Linked DNA regions of Flocculibacter collagenilyticus. Each later gene encodes a partner of the first gene's protein in a complex. Links are inferred from orthologs where the notes say so. Each region holds a gene or a part of one and is shown on either strand. Other genes may lie near its edges.

The links.
Region 2: the proteins of accA (region 1) and accD are in contact, whole or in part, in a solved structure (PDB 8UXZ), measured with the Escherichia coli proteins. The link is inferred for Flocculibacter collagenilyticus from one-to-one orthologs.

The regions. Positions count from the first base shown.
Region 1 is NZ_CP059888.1:2,834,608-2,851,102, reverse strand. The notes cover bases 3,965-6,735. They hold accA (acetyl-CoA carboxylase carboxyl transferase subunit alpha), read left to right. Parts: upstream 3,965-4,757; coding sequence 4,758-5,714; downstream 5,715-6,735. Other genes in these bases: tilS (tRNA lysidine(34) synthetase TilS), read left to right, coding at 5,851-6,735; dnaE (DNA polymerase III subunit alpha), read left to right, coding at 3,965-4,739. Also shown: lpxB (lipid-A-disaccharide synthase), read left to right, coding at 1-587; rnhB (ribonuclease HII), read left to right, coding at 639-1,241; more of dnaE, read left to right, coding at 1,248-3,964; more of tilS, read left to right, coding at 6,736-7,422; HUU81_RS12595 (DUF924 family protein), read left to right, coding at 7,445-7,999; HUU81_RS12590 (GGDEF domain-containing protein), read left to right, coding at 8,108-9,115; HUU81_RS12585 (hypothetical protein), read left to right, coding at 9,245-9,892; HUU81_RS12580 (Na+/H+ antiporter family protein), read left to right, coding at 10,005-11,327; HUU81_RS12575 (substrate-binding periplasmic protein), read left to right, coding at 11,505-12,395; HUU81_RS12570 (hypothetical protein), read right to left, coding at 12,416-12,682; HUU81_RS12565 (hypothetical protein), read right to left, coding at 12,736-13,374; HUU81_RS12560 (PspA/IM30 family protein), read right to left, coding at 13,492-14,184; HUU81_RS12555 (YjfI family protein), read right to left, coding at 14,200-14,613; HUU81_RS12550 (polyamine aminopropyltransferase), read right to left, coding at 14,693-16,357; HUU81_RS12545 (DUF350 domain-containing protein), read right to left, coding at 16,479-16,495. UniProt on the Escherichia coli protein: Component of the acetyl coenzyme A carboxylase (ACC) complex. First, biotin carboxylase catalyzes the carboxylation of biotin on its carrier protein (BCCP) and then the CO(2) group is transferred by the carboxyltransferase to acetyl-CoA to form malonyl-CoA.
Region 2 is NZ_CP059888.1:2,430,770-2,436,620, forward strand. The notes cover bases 1-2,735. They hold accD (acetyl-CoA carboxylase, carboxyltransferase subunit beta), read right to left. Parts: upstream 1,937-2,735; coding sequence 1,064-1,936; downstream 1-1,063. Other genes in these bases: folC (bifunctional tetrahydrofolate synthase/dihydrofolate synthase), read right to left, coding at 1-1,024; truA (tRNA pseudouridine(38-40) synthase TruA), read right to left, coding at 2,172-2,735. In the rest of the region: more of truA, read right to left, coding at 2,736-2,960; HUU81_RS10815 (ligand-binding sensor domain-containing protein), read right to left, coding at 3,134-5,851.

The DNA.
Region 1 (16,495 bases):
CAACAAAAGCACGCATACTTGCTGTTTTGCCGGGTAGTCGAGGTTCAGAAATCTCGATGTTAGCGTCGCCTTTTTTTGCAGCAATTGAACAGTTACAGCGTAACGATGCTGAGTTAGTGGTGGCCGTGCCTTGTGTTGATGAACATAAAAAAAGCATGGTGATGCAAATTCAACAACTAGTAGCACCATCCTTAAAGGTTCATTATTTTATTGGGCAGTCTCGAGAAGTGATGGGGGCAGCAGATGGTATCCTACTAGCTTCTGGTACAGCCACGCTTGAAGCAATGCTATTAAAGAAGCCAATGGTAGTGGCTTATAAATTTAAGTGGCTTTCTTTTCAAATTTTCAAGCGTTTAGTTAAAGCGCGCTTTTTCTCGTTGCCAAACTTGTTGGCAGATAAAGCATTAGTGCCAGAATTATTGCAAGATGAAGTGAATACCGAGCAACTTGTCTCATCAGTTAACCAGATGCTAAGTAGCGATAGCAGCGAATTAGTCACGCACTATACGCAGTTACATCAAACAATAAAGTTAGATGCGAGCAAAAAGTCTGCTGAGGCAGTTTACGCATTACTATCAAATAACTAGTCATCATACCCGTATTAGTGCTAGTGTCGTTTTATAAGAAGAAATAGATTTATGATGCCGTTTATCCGTAAACCGTATACCTTAATTGCTGGCGTTGACGAAGTGGGTCGAGGACCATTAGTTGGTGATGTTGTTACCGCTGCAGTTATTCTAGATCCGAATAATCCTATTATTGGGCTTGCTGACTCAAAAAAGATCAGTGAAAAGAAACGTGATTTACTGTACCCCGAAATAATAGAAAAAGCACTCGCTTGGTCTATTGGAAGAGCTTCTGTTGCTGAGATTGATGAGTTAAATATTTTACATGCAACTATGCTGGCGATGCAGCGAGCAGTGGCAGGGTTATCCATTAAACCTGAGTATGTGTATATTGATGGGAACCGTTGCCCCCAATTATCAGTGCCAAGTGAAGCTGTCATTAAAGGTGATAGCTTGGTCGCTGAAATAAGTGCCGCATCGATTATTGCGAAGGTTACTCGAGATAAAGAAATGGTAGAACTAGATAATCAATACCCTGATTATGGTTTTGCCAAGCATAAAGGCTATCCAACAAAAGAGCATCTAGCGCAATTAGTACAATTGGGCGCAACGCCTTTTCATCGTAAAAGCTTTAAGCCAGTTCAACAAGCACTAATCGCCACACAACAAGGGTAAAAAGTAATGCCAGATGACCCGCAATTTATTCACCTTCGTATCCATAGTGACTTTTCTATGGTGGATGGCGTCAGTAAAGTTAAGCCGATTGTTGCTAAAGTAAAAGAATGCAACATGCCTGCAATGGCTATTACTGATCAGATGAATATGTGCGGCCTGGTTAAATATTATGGTGCCGCGCACGGTTCAGGTATTAAGCCTATAATTGGTGCAGACATGTGGGTTCAGTCTGACGAGTTGGAAGGTGAGCAGTTCAGGCTAACACTTTTAGCGATGAATAATCAGGGTTATAAAAATATAACGCTGTTAATTTCTAAAGCATACGAACGCGGGCATGTTGAACATAGACCCGTTATTGATAAAGCATGGTTAGCCGAGCTAAATGAAGGGATTATCATTCTTTCAGGCGCTAAAGACGGTGATATTGGTATTGCGTTATTAAAGGGAAATAACCAACTTGCCGAACAGGTAGCTACTTTTTATCAGACTCATTTTGACAACCGCTTTTATTTGGAGTTAATCCGCACCAACCGAGCCAACGAAGAAGATTATTTACATCTTGCTGTTCAGTTTGCCGCCTATGCAAATTTACCTGTTGTAGCCACCAACGAAGTTGTTATTTTAAGCAAAGACGATTTTGAAGCACATGAAATTCGTGTGGCCATTCATGATGGGTATACGTTGGATGATCCGCGACGTCCTAAGCTTTATAGCGAAGAGCAGTACTTAAGAACCGAAGAAGAAATGTTGGCATTGTTTTCCGACATTCCCGAAGCCATTGCTAATACGGTAGAAATCGCTAAACGCTGTAATGTAACAGTGAGATTGGGCGAATACTTTTTACCTAACTTCCCAACAGGAAAATTATCAACCGAAGACTTTTTAGTTAAAGTTTCTGAGGAAGGGTTAGAAGAGCGTTTAGCGTTTTTGTTTCCAGATCCTGAAGAACGTGCAGATAAACGTGGTGAGTACGACGAACGTCTTAAAATTGAACTAGACGTAATTAACCAAATGGGTTTTCCCGGATACTTCTTAATCGTAATGGAGTTCATCCAGTGGAGTAAGGATAACGATGTTCCGGTAGGCCCTGGGCGAGGCTCAGGTGCAGGCTCATTAGTCGCTTACGCATTAAATATTACTGATTTGGATCCTCTTGAATTTGACTTACTATTCGAACGCTTTCTAAACCCTGAACGTGTATCGATGCCCGATTTTGATATCGATTTTTGCATGGATAACCGTGATAAAGTTATCGATCATGTGTCTAAATTATACGGGCGTGATGCGGTATCTCAAATAATCACATTCGGCACCATGGCGGCAAAAGCCGTTGTTCGAGATGTTGGGAGGGTACTTGGTCATCCCTATGGCTTTGTTGATCGCATTTCAAAATTGATCCCACCCACACCGGGAATGACCTTAGATAAGGCATTTGAAGAAGAGCCAGAATTACCCCACCTTTACAAACAAGACGAAGATGTGCGCGAGCTTATTGATATGTGTCGTAAGCTTGAAGGTTGTACACGTAATGCTGGTAAGCATGCAGGTGGTGTTGTTATTTCACCGACTACCATCACTGATTTCGCACCACTTTATTGTGACGATGAAGGACGACAGCCGGTTACGCAATTTGATAAAAATGATGTTGAAGAAGCAGGCTTAGTAAAATTCGACTTTTTAGGTTTACGTACACTCACTATCTTAAAGTGGGCGGTAGATATGGCCAACGAAAAGTTAGTGAAAGAAGGTAAAGCATTAATTGATATTAATGCAATTCCACTTGAAGACAGTCGCAGTTTTGACATGCTAAAACGAGCAGAAACAACAGCGGTTTTCCAGCTGGAATCAAGCGGTATGAAAAGCTTGATAAGTAAGTTATTACCTGACTGTTTTGAAGATATTATTGCACTAGTAGCACTGTTTCGACCAGGACCACTAGATTCAGGCATGGTAGATAACTTTGTTGACCGAAAACACGGTCGAGAAGAAGTCTCATATCCAGATGCCAATTATCAGCATGAATTATTAAAACCCGTCCTTGAGCCCACTTACGGCATTATTTTATACCAAGAGCAAGTAATGCAAATTGCGCAGGTATTAGCCGGTTATACACTTGGTGGTGCCGACATGTTGCGTCGTGCAATGGGTAAGAAAAAGCCCGAGGAAATGGCAAAGCAACGAACAACCTTTAAAGAAGGGGCTATCAATAACGATATTGACGGCGAACTATCAATGAAAATATTCGATTTGGTAGAGAAGTTCGCGGGTTATGGTTTTAACAAGTCACACTCGGCTGCTTATGCATTAGTTTCATTTCAAACACTATGGATGAAGTGCCATTATCCAGCTGAGTTTATGGCTGCTGTAATGTCAGCCGATATGGATAATACCGACAAAATAGTTACACTTATTGACGAATGTAACCGAATGAAATTAAAAATCATTCCGCCAGATGTAAATGCAGGGTTATATAAGTTTACCGTTAATGATAACGGTGAAATAGTATATGGTATTGGTGCCATTAAAGGTGTTGGTGAAGGCCCTGTAGAAGCCATTTTGGAAGCTAGAAAGAAGCACGGCAGTTTCAAAGACTTATTTGATTTTTGTGCGAAGGTCGACTTAAAGAAAATTAATAAGCGTGTGTTAGAAAAGCTGATTTTAGCGGGGGCGATGGATAAGCTAGGTATCTCACCTGAGCAAGGGCATCGTGCTACATTAATGGCAACAATTACTGATGCCATGCGTGCTGCCGACCAACATGCTAAAGCTGAACAAATGGGACAAAGCGATTTATTTGGTTTGCTAGCTTCTGAGTCAGAGCAAGTTGAGCAACCATTTAACGAAGTAGAAGCATGGGCCGATAAAAAATGGCTAGAAGGTGAACAAGAAACGCTAGGATTATACCTAACTGGCCACCCGATCAATGCTTATGAGCGCGAAATTCGCCATTATGCACCCGGAAGGCTAGTTGACTTAGAGCCTGGGCGAAGAGATCAGGTTGCTGTAGCGGTCGGTTTGGTCATTGGTGTGCGCGTTTTGGTAAATAAAAATAATAAAAAGTGGGCTTTAGTTACATTAGATGATAAAAGTGCACGTATCGATGTGCGTTTATTTCCTGCTGATTACGAAAAGTTTCAAGATTTGCTGCAAAAAGACAAAATCTTGGTGGTATCTGGACAGGTCAGCTTTGATAACTTTAGCGGTGGTAATACAATGACCGGCCGTGATGTAATAGACATAATAAGTGCTCGTGAAAAGTACTTAAAATCTATTAAGCTAAAGTTACATCAACAGAATTTAAATGAGCAGTTTTTATCTAAGTTGAAACTTGCATTACAGCCATTTCAACAAGGTGCAACGCCAATCCAAATTGATTATACGCGGGAAGACGCGCAAGCAGTGATCGACTTAGGAACTAAATGGCGAGTTACACCAACAGATGAACTGCTTTATGAGCTTAGGATGCTAAGCTCACAACAACTAGAATTAATATTTTAAAAAGCTGAGCGTAATTTAATGAGTTTGAACTATCTAGATTTTGAACAACCCATTGCTGATTTAGAAGCAAAAATTGAAGAATTAAAGAATGTTAATCGATCTGGTTCATTAGATCTTGGTTTAGAGCAAGAAATCAGTCAACTTAAAGAAAAAAGTGTTGAATTAACAACAAAAATCTTCTCTGATCTAGAAGCTTGGCAGGTTGCAAAAGTAGCTCGCCATCCCCTTCGTCCCTACACAAAAGATTACATTGATCGTATTTTTACAGAGTTTGATGAATTGGCAGGTGATCGCGCTTTCGCTAATGATCCAGCTATTATTGGTGGTGTTGCGCGTTTAGATGGTCAGCCAGTTATGGTTATTGGTCAGCAAAAAGGACGCGATACGGCAGAAAAAATTAAGCGCAATTTTGGTATGCCAAAACCAGAAGGGTATCGTAAAGCGTTACGCTTAATGGAAATGGCCGAGCGTTTTAAAATGCCAATTATTACTTTTATTGACACGCCTGGTGCTTATCCGGGTGTTGGCGCTGAAGAGCGCGGCCAAAGTGAAGCCATTGCACGTAATTTGAAAGTGATGTCGGCTTTAAAAGTGCCCACTATTTGTACTGTTATCGGTGAAGGCGGTTCAGGCGGTGCGTTGGCAATTGGCGTGGGTGACCGTGTTAACATGCTTCAATACAGTACATACTCTGTTATTTCTCCTGAAGGGTGCGCATCTATTTTATGGAAAAGTGCAGATAAAGCGGAATTAGCTGCTGAAGCAATGGGTATAACAGCACCACGCTTAAAAGAATTAGATCTTATTAATAGTATGATAGAGGAGCCATTAGGCGGTGCGCACAGAGATATGGATAAGATGGCACTTAACTTAAAGGCGATGATCAAAAAAGATCTTGCTGAGCTTGAAGAAATGTCGATAGACGATTTACTCGCTAGCCGCTATAAACGTATTATGTCGTTTGGTTATTGCTAAATAAGTTCTATTACTTATTTTCACTGCTAAAAATTTGTAATAACCGCCTTAGGGCGGTTTTTTATTGCTTATTATTTAATCCTATCTTCAGCGCTAGCATGACTAATAGGTATTTGCTAAAAAGGTATTTGCTAACATGCACCAGATTCACCAGCATATTGCTAATAAATTATTGTCACTTTCTCTTAGCCGGTACTCTGAAATAGTGATTGCTTACAGCGGTGGATTAGATTCAACGGTTTTATTACACGCGATAGCCCAATTACAAAAAAACCACAGCATATCAACCATTAGAGCGTTTCATGTCCACCATGGAATTAGTGAGTTTGCTGATTCATGGTTGCAGCATTGCCAAGCGTTTTCAGCTTCGCTTGATGTTAGCTTTTCGTATAAGCAAGTTAAACTAGTAAAGAAAAGTAGAACCAGCACAGAGCAACAAGCGCGTGAATTAAGATATCAAGCTATAAAAGAGACGTTAACTGGTCCCGCCATTGTGGTAACAGGACAGCATGCTGACGATCAAGTTGAAACCTTATTACTTCAACTTAAACGTGGTGCTGGGTTGAAGGGGTTATCAGGCATGCCAGAGTCGATGGCTTTTACTGAAGATGCATTATTGGTAAGACCGTTATTAGATATTTCACGGAAAGCGTTAGAAGCCTATGCACAATTTTACCAACTTTCTTGGGTAGAAGATGATAGTAATACTGACACTAACTACGATCGAAATTTTTTACGCCATAATGTACTGCCCATTTTAACTGAGCACTGGCAAGGTTTTCGTCACACCGTTACACGAAGTATGCGTCATATTGCACAAGCTGATGAATTGCTGGATGAGTATGTTCAGCAAGATTATAAGGCGGCGGTTGATGGGGCTGCGTTAAGTGTTATTAAGTTGCAGGAATACTCTGAAGTCAGGCAAAAATACGTACTTAGATACTGGTTTGCGCAACATAAACTTCAAATGCCGAGTGAGTCCATCCTGCAGCAAATAATTAAACAGTTTGTTTGTAATACTTCTGAAGTCTCTTCACAAAATACTAAACTTGGAAACGATGCGGTAGTGTCGTTTTCAGGGATACAGGTGCGCGGCTATAAAGGCTATTTATATTGTTTGCCTAAGCTGTTAGGAAAAAAAGATTACCAGTGCAACGTGGATACTTATCAAGCGTTATCAACTACGAGCAACAGTGATAACACTTGCACTGTATCTATTGATTCATCAACACTTTTACCTGCTCAATTAGGCCATATTAGTTTGTCCTTACCTGCAAACGTAAATTGTGCTGTAAAAGCACCGTACTTGTATGAACAAAAACAAAATCAACCACGTAATGATGAATGTGCGAGTAACTTTTACAATGAATTAGCACTACACTTTGTACTCAACACACTTAATGTAGCGCTACCCGGTCGTCGGTCTGAAATAATAGTCACTTTTCCTCATATATATGAAGATAAGGAATTGGTATTACCAAAAAAAATTAAAATTGCAGGACGCGAGCATGCTAAATCTTTAAAGCAAATATACAAGGAGTATAACGTTCCGCCGTGGTTACGGATGTATTTACCATGTGTATTCATTGATAACCAGCTGGCTGCTATTGCAGGTGTGTGTGTGGCTGAGGGCTATGACGCTAAGTTGTTTGACAGGGAAAGTGAATATGTTCTCGAGATAACGTGGCACAATAAATCAAGATCATGAATCGGCAGATAAGGAATAAATAATGACTAACCCTAGCGACATCACGCATCAAGATGTACTTAATTTTTGGTTTGAAGAGTTATCGGCAGAAGACTGGTTCAAAAAAAGTGACGAACTTGATCAAATCATTACGGCTAAATTTGCAACAACATTAAATAAAGCGAAAGCTGGGGAGCTGTTTGAGTGGCGTAGCACTGCAAAAGGTCGGTTGGCAGAAATCATTGTGTTAGATCAATTCTCACGCAATATTCATAGAGACACGCCGTTAGCATTCTCAGCTGACAGTTTAGCTCTTATCCTTGCGCAGGAAGCGCTATTACATGAATATGACAGGCAGCTAACTAATCAAGAAAAAGCATTTTTGTATATGCCGTTTATGCACAGTGAATCAAAAGCTATCCATAAAATTGCTGAGAAATTGTTTAATCAAGATGGTTTAGAGCATAACTATACTTTTGAATTAGAGCATAAAAAGATCATTGATAAATTTGGTCGTTATCCACACAGAAATAACATTTTAAAGCGCGAATCAACCCAGCAAGAGCTGGAATTTTTAAAACAGCACAATGGTTTTTAGTAGGTTAATGGTGTTTCCATTGTCTAAATAGGTAAACCCCCCTGAAATTTTCACAAATGGTTGAATTGCTGCTATTTTTAAAGTAACGCAATTTTAAGTGTAGAATTTGTGGATAAATCATCGCAAGAATTACTGCTTTCATTAAGTAGGCTTGTAAAAACTATGCATGACTCGGATTCGATTCATCGCATGTTAGTCAGTTTGCAAGCTGAAATTCGCTCTCAGTTACATTTCAATGATGTATGGCTTTATTTGTTTAAAGAAAGCGATCCTAACAAAATGGAGTTGATAGATTTTCGTGGTGAGCACAACGGTTCTCATGCTTTTTCTGATGAAAATAAATCTGAGAGATTTCAAGCCATTCAGACTGTCGATATAAAAGACGACAAATGGCTCGAAGAAGTATTTTCTAGTGACACTCCTGTTTTTACCGCTGACGCACGCACCGAGTCTAGGATGGATAAATCGGTAGTTGATAAGATGGGAATAGTTTCTTTGCTAAACGGACTAGTTTGCTTAGGACAAGAGCAGTTTGGTGTACTTTGCACAGGCTCGTTTGATGATGCAACGCCAATAACCTTGTCTAAAGAGCAACTATCTTACTTTTCTGTACTGACCAGTCTATTGGCCGTAAATATTAATCGTGTACAGAGTATTTATTTAACTGATGTTGACCCCTTAACCCAAATAAATAATAGAAAAGGGTTTGTAAAAGTTGCATCTAAACAACTAAAAATGGCTACTCGCGATAAGTGCAGTGTTGCTATTGTTGCCATAAATATAAAAAATTTTTCTAGTGTTAATGCTAAGTATGGCCACCACATTGGTGATCAAGTTCTAGTGCACTTTGCAGCAAAACTAAGCTCAATCATTCGGGATTCTGATGAAGCAGCGAGAGAAGCGGGGGACTGTTTTTTATTGTCATTGTATGGTGTAAGCGATGCGCTGTCGGTGCAGCACCTTATTAATAAAGTTCACTTTAATTGCAATAAAATTAACTTTGAAGGTGTTATGGTTCACTTAGAATTCGAAATAAACTTTGCCATGTTCCCCAATGATGATAAAGAACTTGAGGCACTAATCGAGCTAGCTACCAACCAAAATAACTCAAAATAACCACCTAAATACAAGCATACTTTTTTCTTTAGCTGTAATTCCATTTCAACGTTTAGACTTCCCATTCACTTTGTATTCAGCTTCATTTGTTACGCTTAAGTTATCGCTTTTAGCCGTAGGAGAATAAGCATGAGTATATACAAACATAGAAATATTACTGCAATTGCCGTGCTGGTAATGGGATTAATTGGGGTTGGGAATGTAACTGCAAAAGAGCAAGAGTCGCACATGCGAAAAGGAGCTGAAACAGCTAAGCATTCGCAACATGCTAAACACGCTCATCATGCTCATTCGCATAAAAAATATGTTCACGGTTCTGGCACTAATGCACATAAACACAAGCATCATAAAAGAAACCACCATAAAAAATATGATAGTAAAAAACACAAACATAAAAGACACATTGCAACACATGGTCATAGTTATAACTATTCAAAACACCATGTGAAAAAATATCGAGGTGGTTATAAATATCATGGCTATAACCACAGTCATATGTACCAGTATGATTATCCTTTTAGAAGTCAATATGTAAGCGAACGCCAATATACTTGGCATAAAAAGCATGCACACAAATGGCGTAAACGCCATCAGCATCATTATGGTCATTTACACTACCCACATTATGATAATCGCCACTATCCTAGCTGGGTGTATGCTTATCACAATGATTACATCATGAATCATTACCATGATCGTCATTGCCCACATTGGCATTTTAAATTGGATTGGCATGACATTGCATTCGGAGTCATTGTGCTTTCTATTTTTGATTAAGAGGGTATTGGTGGGCTAGTTTGACGGAAAAGCCTAATGGGGATTTGTGTCGCATTCATCTCAAATTCCCTTTATTATCAAGTCAAAATAATAAGAAACAATGGAAAGTTAAATGAATGCGGTTGTATTAGCTGTTTTATTAATGCTTGGGTTAAGTTTACTAAGAATTAATGTAGTAATCGCTTTAGTGTTAAGCGCAATAGTAGGTGGACTATATGGAGGTTTAAGCTTAGAAGATACAATAAAAGTATTTAGTGATGGCTTAGGAGGCGGTGCCACTATCGCGCTTAATTATGCAATGTTAGGGGCGTTTGCCGTTGCAATTTCAAAGTCTGGTATTACTGATGTTCTTGCAGCAAAAGTCATTTCAAAAATTAAATCAGATAGCACACCACATGAAATTATGTGGGTAAAAGCTGGACTATTAGCCGTAATACTCTGTGCCGCGGTCGCCTCTCAAAATGTTGTCCCAGTACACATTGCTTTTATTCCTATTCTTATTCCCCCTTTGCTGCATGTAATGGCGCAATTGCAATTAGATAGGCGATTAGTCGCGTGTGTGCTTACATTTGGATTAACTGCCACCTATATGCTGTTGCCAGTTGGGTTTGGTGGTATTTTCTTAAACGATATTTTATTTCAGAATTTAGTTGAAAACGGCGCTACAATTGAAAAAGCACAGTTGCCATTCGTAATGGCTATCCCTGTTTTTGGCATGTTCCTAGGTTTATTGGTCGCTATTTTTATTACCTATCGCAAATCACGAGAGTATTCGTTAGATAAAATTTTATCGATTGAACCTGAAACAAAAGAAATTAATGTATTTCATATTATGGTTGCTGTAGCAGCCATATTAGCTGCATTAGCAATTCAATTGTTTACCGGTTCTATAATATTGGGTTCGTTGTCAGGGCTCATTATCTTTGTGCTTTCTGGGGTAGTTAAATACAACGAAACACACGACACCTTTACAAAAGGTGTTTATATGATGGGCATGATTGGTTTTATCATGATAGCGGCATCGGGGTTTGCAGATGTCATGAAAGCGACTAATAGCATTGATAGCTTAGTGCTTGCAGTTAATAGTGTAATAGGTGACAGTAAGCTAATGGCGGCGCTATTGATGTTATTGACTGGTTTGTTAATCACCATGGGGATAGGTTCTTCGTTCTCAACAATTCCAATCATCGCATCTATTTATGTTCCTATGGCAATGAGTTTTGGCTTTACGCCATTAGCCGTTGCAGCGCTAGTAGGTACGGCTGGTGCGCTAGGAGATGCAGGTTCTCCGGCTTCTGATTCTACTTTAGGGCCAACATCGGGGTTAAATGTTGATGGCCAGCACGATCATATTTGGGACTCTGTTGTACCCACCTTTCTGCATTATAATATTCCATTAGTACTATTTGGTACGGCTGCAGCGTTAATTTTATAAGAAACTCGCTTACCGCCAAGACGCAAGTAGTAGTGCGTCTTGGCTTAAATTCATAGTGTATTTTGCAGCAAGAAATCTAAAATACACGTTTGATTTTTAATCAAAAAAAGAGGTAAAGATTTAAATTTTAACTAAGCTTATTGCTGTGGCCACATAAAAATTAAAAAGGTGATAAGCATGAATAATGGCGTTCGAACCCTCATACCTAGCCTCGTTATTGGTTTTGTGTTGACGTGCATGGTTGCTTGTAACCCACAGCAATCAAATAATCAGCAAGGTAATGAAGTAGACACTAAAGTTGAGCAGAGCAACCAAGCTGCGACAGCGCCAAAAGAGTCATCTAAAGCAACCAATAAACAGAATGATTGTCAGTTAACCGTGGGGTTTGATACGTGGGAACCCTACCAGTATGTTGATATTGATCGCGAAGTTAAGGGGCTTGATATTGAAATATTAAGGTTGGCAGCTGAAAAAATGGAGTGTGATTTGGCTTTTCATCAAGCAACTTGGGTTGAGCTTTTAGGGGAGCTTAGGTCGGGTGAAATTGATTTAGTTTTAGGCGCATCTAAAACTGCAGAGCGAGAAAACTTTGCCATCTTCTCAAGTCCTTACCGTGAAGAGTCGTTTTCGCTTTACGTTAGAAATGCAGATGATTTCAAATATCAACAGGCTGATATAAAAGAGTTTGTGGAAGCTGGGCATAAAGTTGGTTTAGTTGATCAATATTATTATGGTGATACTGTTGATGGTTTAATGGATGACGATAAACTCAGTTCATTATTTGTACCTGCAATGATGAGTGAAATAAACATCGCGCGTTTGTTAGACATGGACATTGACGGCGTGCTTGAAGATAGTTTCGTAGGTGCCTCAATTATTAGACGAAAAGGGCTAGGGCAATATATCACCAAGCACCAAATAACCATCAACACAGGCAGTGTTTATGTCATGTTTAGTAAAAAGTCAGTTAAGCCTGAAATTGTAAACGAGTTTAATAAAGCGCTGGATGAAATTAGAAATAGCGGAAAATTTGAAGAATTAACCGATCGTTATTCGATGAAACGTTAATAAAAATAAAGCTGATACAATTATGTACTAGCTTTATTCGCATGACGGATTAAGAGCTCCGCAACCTGCTGTTTTACAGCTCTTTTATCATCTTCAGCGACACCGAAGCGAATGGCAAGTTGTTGAATCTCTTCATCACTTAAATTAAATGATAAGCGCTGGCGGGTTTTATTCGACTTAACTTCAAGTTGCAGAATTTTCCGGATCATGTCTGAAGGAGTCAGCTCTTCATCAATCGCTTGTTTTTTTATCTTTTTCTGAACTTCACTACTTAAGTCGAACGCCATTTGCGTGGCTCGAATGGCCTGCTCTTGGCGTTTCCACTTGGCTTGTTTATCATTCACGCGTTGTTACCTGGGAATAGATCTACAATATCGTTAATAGGTCGCGAGATTGTTAGCGACACTTCAGTCTCACCGCCATCCCAGATTTCAATGTTTATGCTGTGGTTTTCATCTTCAGATTCAAGATGAATCACTTCACAAGGCTCACCGCTTTCATCTTGATAGCGAGGTAAGCTAAGATTACGGTAGTCTTTTTCATGGTAGTAACAAACGTAAGGCGCTTCAGATTGCTGATACGTATTAGCGAGGAAGCGTTCAAATTTTTCTGGTTTATTAGCCACTTTAATTTGAGTGAGACCATCTTCATCAAAGATACGTGCAAACTCATCTAAAGTGAAAATAGCGTCAACATCACTGCGTTGAATTTTGATAGAGAAGTTAGCAAATTCTTCACCGTCTTCACGCTCAATTTGTAGGAACGCTACGTTGCCTGATTCACTTTCAAGAACAAATTCGTATTCTGCACTGTGCTGATATTGATACGTTTGTACATCAGTAACTTTCAGTGTTTGTCCTTTAAGCCAAGAAGGGTAAGCAAAAGAATCAATAACCGTTAGCATGTCGTCAACTTTTAATTCGCTAGGATGAGTAAGCTGGCGCTCGGGCTTTTTTTTAGATTTGAAGAAGCCAAACATTTATCACCTGTTCATTAGTTTATTTATACCTAAGGTTATTACGGAGCCTATCACGTTAGGTATGTAGTCATAAAAACGAGAAAAGGAGGCTAAGCCTCCTTTATTATCATTGTGGTATTAATTTGCTTTTTTAGCTTTGATACGAGCAAGAATGTCGCTACTTTTTTGGTTTTGTGCACCAATACCGGCATCTGCAAGTTTCGCTTTTAAATCATCGCCATTTGTAGCAGCTTCAAGTTGCTTTGCCGCACCAAGTTGGTCTTGACGATCCTGTTGACGCTGTTTAATGCGTTCTAAAGATTGACGGGCATTAGTCATTGAGGAGTCGTTTGTATGTAATGTACTGTTAACTGCCATAGTGGCTTTTTGTACGCTCTCAGTCGTCTTTACCATTGTTAATTGACGCTGATTTTCTTTTATCGATTTTTCTGCTTCTTTAACCTGCTGTTTAAGCACTTCAATGTGGTTAGTAAAACCACTTAATACTTGTTCATGTTCAGCTTTTTCTGTTTCAAAATCGCCAATCTTTTCAGCAATTTCTAATGCTAAAGGCTCGTTACCTTTTTCCAGCGCTTGCTCAGCGTAAGTTTCATGCTCAGCAATGCTCTCATCAATTGCACTGATTTTGCGTTTAGTTTGCATTTCTTTTGCCATTACTTCAGTTAAGCTTTTTTTCGCTTTGTGAAGGGCGTTTTGTGCGTCAGCAATTTCTTGTTCAAATATACGGATGCCATTAGCGTCAACAATTGATTCGCCAACTTCTCTAGCACCACCACGTACCGCGGTAAATAATTTTTTTAAAATACTCATAATCTGGCTCCACTATTACTCATTTAAATAAGCGGTTACTGCTTCTAGCGCATCAATTGCATTGTCAGCTAAGGTAACCAGCTCGTGGGTTATTTCATCCAAAGAAGAACTAACAGCTAACGCACCAAAAATCGCGTATTGTGTATCGATTTTGGCAAAAGCACTTAAAGGAATTGGAACATTCAACTTTAATAAAGCTTCATTTAATTCATGGCGTAATTCTGCTTTAACTTCACTTTCGTCAAACAGGTAACTGATACACATTAATTGCTCTTCAGTGCGTGTGACAAAAATGGGTAATTCATCATTTCCCTCTACAATCACTTGCAGTACTTCTTGTTCACCAGGATTGGCAATTAAGAAAGATTCAAAGTTAGCTCCCTCAGTTTCGAAGTTTGCAAGTTTGATTGATAATTCGTTTAATTCCATCTTCTTTACCTTATTAACTTTGACATACTATGTCTGATTAAAGAATTACATGACTGACATATTATGTCAACCTGTAAAATTAATTTTTATATAACTCTGATTCTGCTTGCCACGCTTGACGGTAATAGTCGTATAGCACACCTGAGCCTAATCGATTGACTTCAATAACACTGTTGTTATCAAAAAAATTATTTGGAAAGGCAAATGCAGCCTTTAAATACGTTTGATTCAGCCAGTTATTGTTAATGGGCATTTCACTAACTTGTTCAATTCGTTTGCTTGCTGGCTGGCCTGCGCGTGTGGCGATAGTCCAGCCCCACTGGCCAAAAGATGGGATGTTTTGTTGGTACTGTTCAACATGCTTAAAACCAGCTTGTTTAACGGTTTTAGCAATGCTAATAAAAGCATTTTTGGCATGATAGGGAGAAGTAGACTGAACAACCAGTGCACCATCTGGGGCAAGTAACTGTCGAATGTGATTGTAGAAATAGTCGCTGTAAAGCTTGTTAAGATCTGGGTGGTTAGGATCTGGCAAATCAATAATGATGCTGTCAAATAGGCGGCCTTGATCAAGCATTTTTTCCACTTCCAAAAATGCATCGGCAATGATGATGTTTGCTCTAGGATCATTAAACGCGTCGCCGTTAAGTGTTGTTAACTTTGAAGAAATATACTTATGGTGTTCTTGGATTAAAGGGTGTGAAGCATTTTTCAATCCAAATAAGGATAATAACTGACCATCTAAATCAACAAGTGTTGCTTGTTGCACAGGCCACTTCAGCACATCTCTAAGTGCTAGGCCGTCACCACCGCCAATAATTAATACTTGCTCATGACGGTTGGCAGCCAGCATCGCGGGGTATACCAGCATAGTGTGGTAGATATGTTCATCGGCACTTGAAAACTGAAGCCGTCCATTTAGAAATAGGTCATTGATAGGAGCCGTTTGTGTTCTACTTAGTCGTTCAGTGAGAACTATGTGCTGATACTTAGTCGATTCGGAATATATCACTTTGTCTTTGTATAACACATTGCTTAGATCTTTCATCCAAGATGTCGCAAAAAATAAAAACAGAACAAATAAGCCGAATAACACTATGTGAGTCACAAGCAGTGATTTAGCAAATTTAACATGCTGATGGTAACGCGCTAAGAACACTAAGCCCGCGACAATATTAAAGAGTGCTGTCCAAGCCGCAGCTTGCATGATAGGTAAAGAAAGCATTATGGATACCCAAATAGCAGCTCCAATACCTGCACCAATGTAATCTGCACCATAAATAGTACCAGCATTATTTTCTAAAAATCGACCGTAAACATGTTGCCTAATTCTTGCTATAAGAGGAATTTCCATTCCAATTAGAATGCCTAATACGAAGCCAAAAACATAAGGTAAAAAGCGAGCCGCATCTTGAAGCTGTTCGAAAACATATCCATCAAGCGGGATACTTGTGGGTAAATTATAAAGATTGGAGAGTGTATGTGGCAGGGTATAAGTGAGCGCAATAATATTGGCAATAATTAAAATGCTGCTCATACCCAGAAATGCAATTAAACTTTCTAGCCATGCAAAGGCGGTAAAGGGATCTTTGAACCAACGTGCTAGAAAGGCACCAATCCCCATAGCAACAATCATGGTGCCAATCATGGCATAAATGGCGCTTTCTACAGCGCCTAATACTCTTCCCGCGTAATGCGAAAGTAAATATTCATAAATAAGGCCGCAACCAGCTAAGATTGCCATAACACTTATAAGCAGAATATCGTGGCCAAGCAAACGCAATTTGCTGGCCGCGATAGCTGGGGGCGTTGAGGTGGAGGTTGTCAAATCTTAGACACCTATAAAATATAAATTCTCGGAAAACTTAAGCGCCAAGTAAAG
Region 2 (5,851 bases), 410 kb from region 1 along the record:
ACATCGCAACAACTGCGATGATCTTGCCTTTATTAGCTCGCATCTTATCTAACTGTGTCGCTAAGTATTCTGCTGATTGCGGATTATGAGCAACATCCACATAAAATGCAGGTTGCTTAAGAAGCGGTTGCATCCGTCCTTCAACTGTAAGAGAGGATATTGACTCAATTAACTTCTGCTCATTTAACGTCAAGTTAAGTGACAATAAAGTCGTAATGGCTGTAGCGGCATTTTGAATGGGAATATTCGGCATGGGCAATGATAAAAACTCAACAGACGCGTTCGTATCATCTTGTAAGTGATAGTTATACTGCCAATTTTCACTTGAAGTTAGTTTAAAAGAATAATCACGCTCCACTTCAATCAATTGCGCATTAATGTCATTACCATAATTAACAATCGATTTAGGCGCAGCAAGCGCACCTACAATTGCGGGTTTATTTGCTCTAAATACCCCTGCTTTTTCGTAACCTATTTGCTCAATATCGTCTCCCAGCCAGTCCGTGTGATCTAATCCAATCGTTGTGATCACACTTGCATCCGGCTCAACAATATTTGTTGCATCTAATCGTCCACCTAACCCCACTTCTAGCAATATAAAGTCAACTTCGTGCTTTTTAAATAACCAAAGTGCAGCCAATGCACCAAATTCAAAATACGTTAAGCTGGTTTCGCCACGTTTATCTTCAATGCCTTGAAATGCTGAAATGTGCTCATTATCGGGCAGCATTTCACCATTAATTCTTACTCTTTCGTTATATGTATGAATATGCGGCGAAGAAAAAACACCAACAGTATATCCATGAGCCAGTAAAATGGATTCTAAACAACGCGCTGTAGTGCCTTTACCGTTTGTACCGGCAATTAAAATAATTTTGCTGGGAATAGTAAGTAAGTCGCAAGTACTAGCTGTATGCTTGACTCGTGACAGGCCTAATTCTATTTCATTGGGGTGTATACGCTCTAAATAAGAAAGCCAATCATCCAGCGTATTGAATGATTGGCTTTGATTAATTTCTGTCATTTACTTACAAATTTACACTACTGATGATTTCGCATTTAATTATGCGATTCTATGCTCCTGAGACACAGAAGGCAAATTCATTAATTTTGCAAGTAAGCCAGATATTTTCTCACGCATTTGACGACGATCAATGATCATGTCTATGGCGCCATGTTCTAATAAGAATTCACTACGTTGAAATCCTTCAGGGAGTTTTTCTCTTACCGTTTGTTCAATAACACGCGGGCCTGCAAAACCAATCAGTGCATTTGGCTCACCAATATTGATGTCACCTAACATCGCTAAGCTTGCCGATACACCACCCATTGTAGGATCTGTTAATACAGACACATAAGGTAATCCTTTTTCAGACATTTTAGCGAGTGCAGCACTTGTTTTTGCCATTTGCATTAACGACATTAGCGCTTCCTGCATCCGTGCACCACCACTAGCTGAAAAACAAACAAGAGGTAAGTTATGTTCTAAACACGTTTGCACAGCCTTTACAAACCGAGCACCCACTACCGATGCCATCGACCCGCCCATAAAAGTAAACTCAAACGATGCAACAACAACAGGCACACCTTTAACCGAGCCCTTCATTACTACCATTGCATCTTTTTCATTTGTTGCTTTTTGCGCTGCGGCGATTCTGTCTTTGTAGCGCTTTGAATCTTTAAACTTTAATAAATCTTGTGGCTCAAGCTCTTCACCCAACTCCACTTGCTCGCCCGCATCTAAAAAGTGCTTAATTCTATCTCGTGCACTTAGGCGCATGTGGAAATCACATTTAGGACAAACACCATGGTGTTCATCTACTTGGGTTTTATAGAGTGCTGCATCGCATCCCGGACATTTAATCCACAGCCCTTCGGGAATATTTCTACGTCGTGATGATTTAGTTTTTGGTAGAATTTTTTCAATCCAGCTCATATTTGTCTCTCAAACAGGCTTCATACATCAAAAATCAGATATATATAATAAAATGTTGTTTATTGTGCTTATTCTCTTAGAAAAGAGAATAATTTAGCCGCTAATTAAAACATAGCTGTAAATAGATTTATACTTAAAACTGGTCTTAGTAGTTTAGCGTTAAATGAAACGTTATCCGAATTTAGCACTATATTCGTTCATTTTACGTTCAATTTATACGCTAACTGACTATGGGTTATTCATCTGGCAGAAATAATGGGCCAATTGGCGAGTAAGGTAGCGTAATTTCTTCTGGGTAATCAACTTCAACTAAATATAGTCCAGCGGCTTTTGCTGTTGCTGCCGCTTGGTTACGATCCTTAGCAGCAAGCACCTCTGCAATCCAGTTAATTGGCTTATTCCCCATCCCTATTTCCAATAAACTACCAGTGATATTTCTTACCATATGATGTAAAAATGCGTTGGCTTTAATATCAATAATAATAAAGCTAGAAAAGCGCGATACATTTAAATGAATGAGGTTTCTAAATGGTGTTTTTGACTGACACTGAACCGCACGAAAGGACGTGAAGTCATTCTCACCTAACAGAAGCTGCCCTGCTTGATGCATTTTTTCAACATCTAACGTTTGATGGTAATGGCTCAAACCTGCGCCTAAAATACCGGGCCTTAGCTTGGTATTACTGATGATATAGCGATAACGCCTTGCTGTGGCAGAAAAGCGCGCATGAAAATCTTCATCTACAGTTGTCGCCCACTTTACCGCAACATTCGCAGGCAGGTTTGCATTCACACCCATTGTCCATGCTTTATTATCGCGAATTGATGTCGTGTCAAAGTGCACCACCTGATTAGTTGCATGTACACCCGCATCAGTTCTTCCAGCACAAAATATTTCAACCGTATGATTTGCGACTTTAGAAATAGCCTCCTCAACCACTTGTTGAACACCTATCACTTCGCGCTGTCTTTGCCAGCCATAATAAGCATTACCGTCATACTCAATGCCTAATGCGATTCTCATTAACTACCTACCGATGCTTTAAATGTTAAATGAATCTAAATCCTGCTGAATTTAGATTAAATTATGATGCGTGTATTTAAATGCTATGCAGAAAAGCATAAAAACTAATTCGAGGCATTATAAACCAATACTGACTAAATTGAGTATGTTAAATATGTTTACTGACGTTGGTACTAATCATGCTTCGCTCTTAAATGGACATTAAATTTAATCATGCCACTAGCGACCAACTCGTTCGTTTGCTGCTCTAAATGCTTGCTATCTTCAAATTCGAATGCGTCTAAATGCTCATCAAATTCAATAATTCCCCACCCATCACGGCCTTCTTCTTTTACTTTATAAAGCGCTAAATCTGCAAAGTTAAGTGCAACTTCCCAGTCAACTAATTGCCCACCGATCATTGGTAAAGGATAAAATGCATAACCAATAGAGCATGTAATATTAACCGTTCCACCTTTTGGTAGCATAAATTGTTCTTCAGCAACTTTTGTATTTAAACGACCAACAAACTCTTTTACATTCTCTGCCTGCGTATCACGTAACAAGACTAAAAATTCGTCCCCACCCCATCGAACAACATAGTCCGAACCACGTGTTTCAGCGGTAAGTAGTGCGGCAAACTGCTGTAACACCATATCACCCGCCACTGGGCCATGGGTGTCATTAACATGTTTAAATAGATCAATATCGATAACAAGTACCGCAATACTCTTACCTTCTTTCATTAACGCTTCACGATTACGCTGAAAATGCTCAATATCTTTCGGTAATTGTTCTAATAAAAACTGCCTGTTACGCAACCCGCTTAATTCGTCTTTTTGGCTGTTTTCTTGCAACTGTAAGTTAGCATTATTTAACTGTGTATTTATTTCTTTTAGCTCACGGGTTTTTACTTCAACCAATTGCTTCAGGTTTTTATTTTTAACTTGCTCACGATGTTTGAAAATTTTAAAAAATAGGTATAGTCCATAAAAAATCATCAGGATAATAATGATTCGATAAAATATCGTTTCAGAGAAACGATTATCTATACTAATCCTTAAAGAAGATGTTTCGGCGTTACTCCATTTTTCACTTTTTCTTTTTGCCTGCACCTCAAAAATAAATTGCCCTGACGGTAAGTTGGTAAAAATAGCTTCACGCCTTTTATTCGCATAAACCCACTCTTTATTTAGTGGCAAAATACGATAGCGATACTGGTGATTTTGTGCCGAAATATAGTCGATTGCAGTGTACGCGATTCTGATGTCTCGCTCTTCAACATCAAGAGGAATATTTGTGCGTGTTAATATGTACTGGGAATGATCTTTAGTATTTACAGATTCAATCAGTGGATTTAATTTAGGTAAAATACGTTGCTTTTGAGATAGTTCAACCTCAACAATACCGCGCGTTGTAGGTAACCACAAACTATTGTTAAATGGCACAATTTTACCATCGCCAAACCCATTACAACATCGCCCAGCTTCTGCCCCTAACTGCCTGTCGAATTCGGTAAGAATTTCCTGTGTGGTTATATGCTCAACTTGCTTGATGAGTTGAGCAAATTCAATACGGTAGATGCCTTTTAATGTACTTACCCATAATAGATTGTTTTGCTTATCTTGATACATTGCCATGATTGAGCCATACGGCAAACCATTTGTAGCGTCATAATGCATCCACTCTTGATCGTTGTTACGCACGAACATGCCATTTTCCAGCGTACCTACAACAACCTCACCCGTATCCAATTGCTGAATAGTGGTAATAAACGCAGTGCTTACACTTTCATTACCTTCAATCGCATTAAAACGCGCATCACCTTCAATTGTTAATCCTTGGCTAGTCCCTACCCACAATTGCTCATCAATTTCTCGCACGGCCGTAATTTGCTGTGATGGCAATGTGCTTGAAAGCGTATGTGTTGACAGTGTCTCATTTTGATAACGCATTAACCCACGGTTCGAGCCAATCCAAAACCCGCTTTCATCTGGCTCAATAATCCGAACCTCTTTGCCTAACGTTTCAGTTAAACTTGGTGGGATTAGCACTTTCCCATTTTGATAAATAGCGACCCCATTTTCCGTTCCCATCACCACGCGTTCAGGCTCAAAATGAATGGTGTGCACAACGCGCCTATTTAACATTTTATACCCTAATACAATGTTAAAATAGCCATGTTTATCTTGAACAGCTAACCCTTGCTGAGTCGAGGCCCAAAGTAAGCCTTCGTTTGAAACGGCCAATGTTCTAGAGATAACACTTGAGTAATGATTGACCTGATGGCGTGAAATAATGCCTTTTTCAGACCGCCATAGGCCATCCGATGCACTTGCTAACCACATGACACCTTCATCATCTAAATACAAGTCAGTAAACCAAGGGGCATGCCCCAAATGCTCACTATGTACAACTTGCCAATTTTTGTTTGGCTCCTTATGAAATAGCTGTCCCATTGCAGAAACCCACAAAGCATCGTGCTTATCTCGTATCATTCGATATACGATTGTTCTATCAAGTGTAGGTAACGGAAAAACTGTAAACGTGCCATTCACCGACATTTGGTAGATACCACGCTCTGTTGCAATCAGTAACCTTGAGCCATCCCAAAGCAAATCGTGAATAATGGCATGTTTTAAATAATCAGGCAGCGGTAACGACTTTTCCATAATGCCGTTTTGTAATAAGAAAATATCAGAGTCGCTTGCTGCCCACACACCATATGGCGACAAAGCTAATTGATTTACTAACGCATTATTGGTGTCTACTTTGGTAAACGTACCGCCATTGAAAATATAGATGCCTTCAGCAGCGACATATAAAGAATGAGAAGGGGTTTGTAAAATATCAGTAACATGACCGGTAATGTCGTACTGCGTGAATGCTTGCGTTGTAGGATCAACACCAGC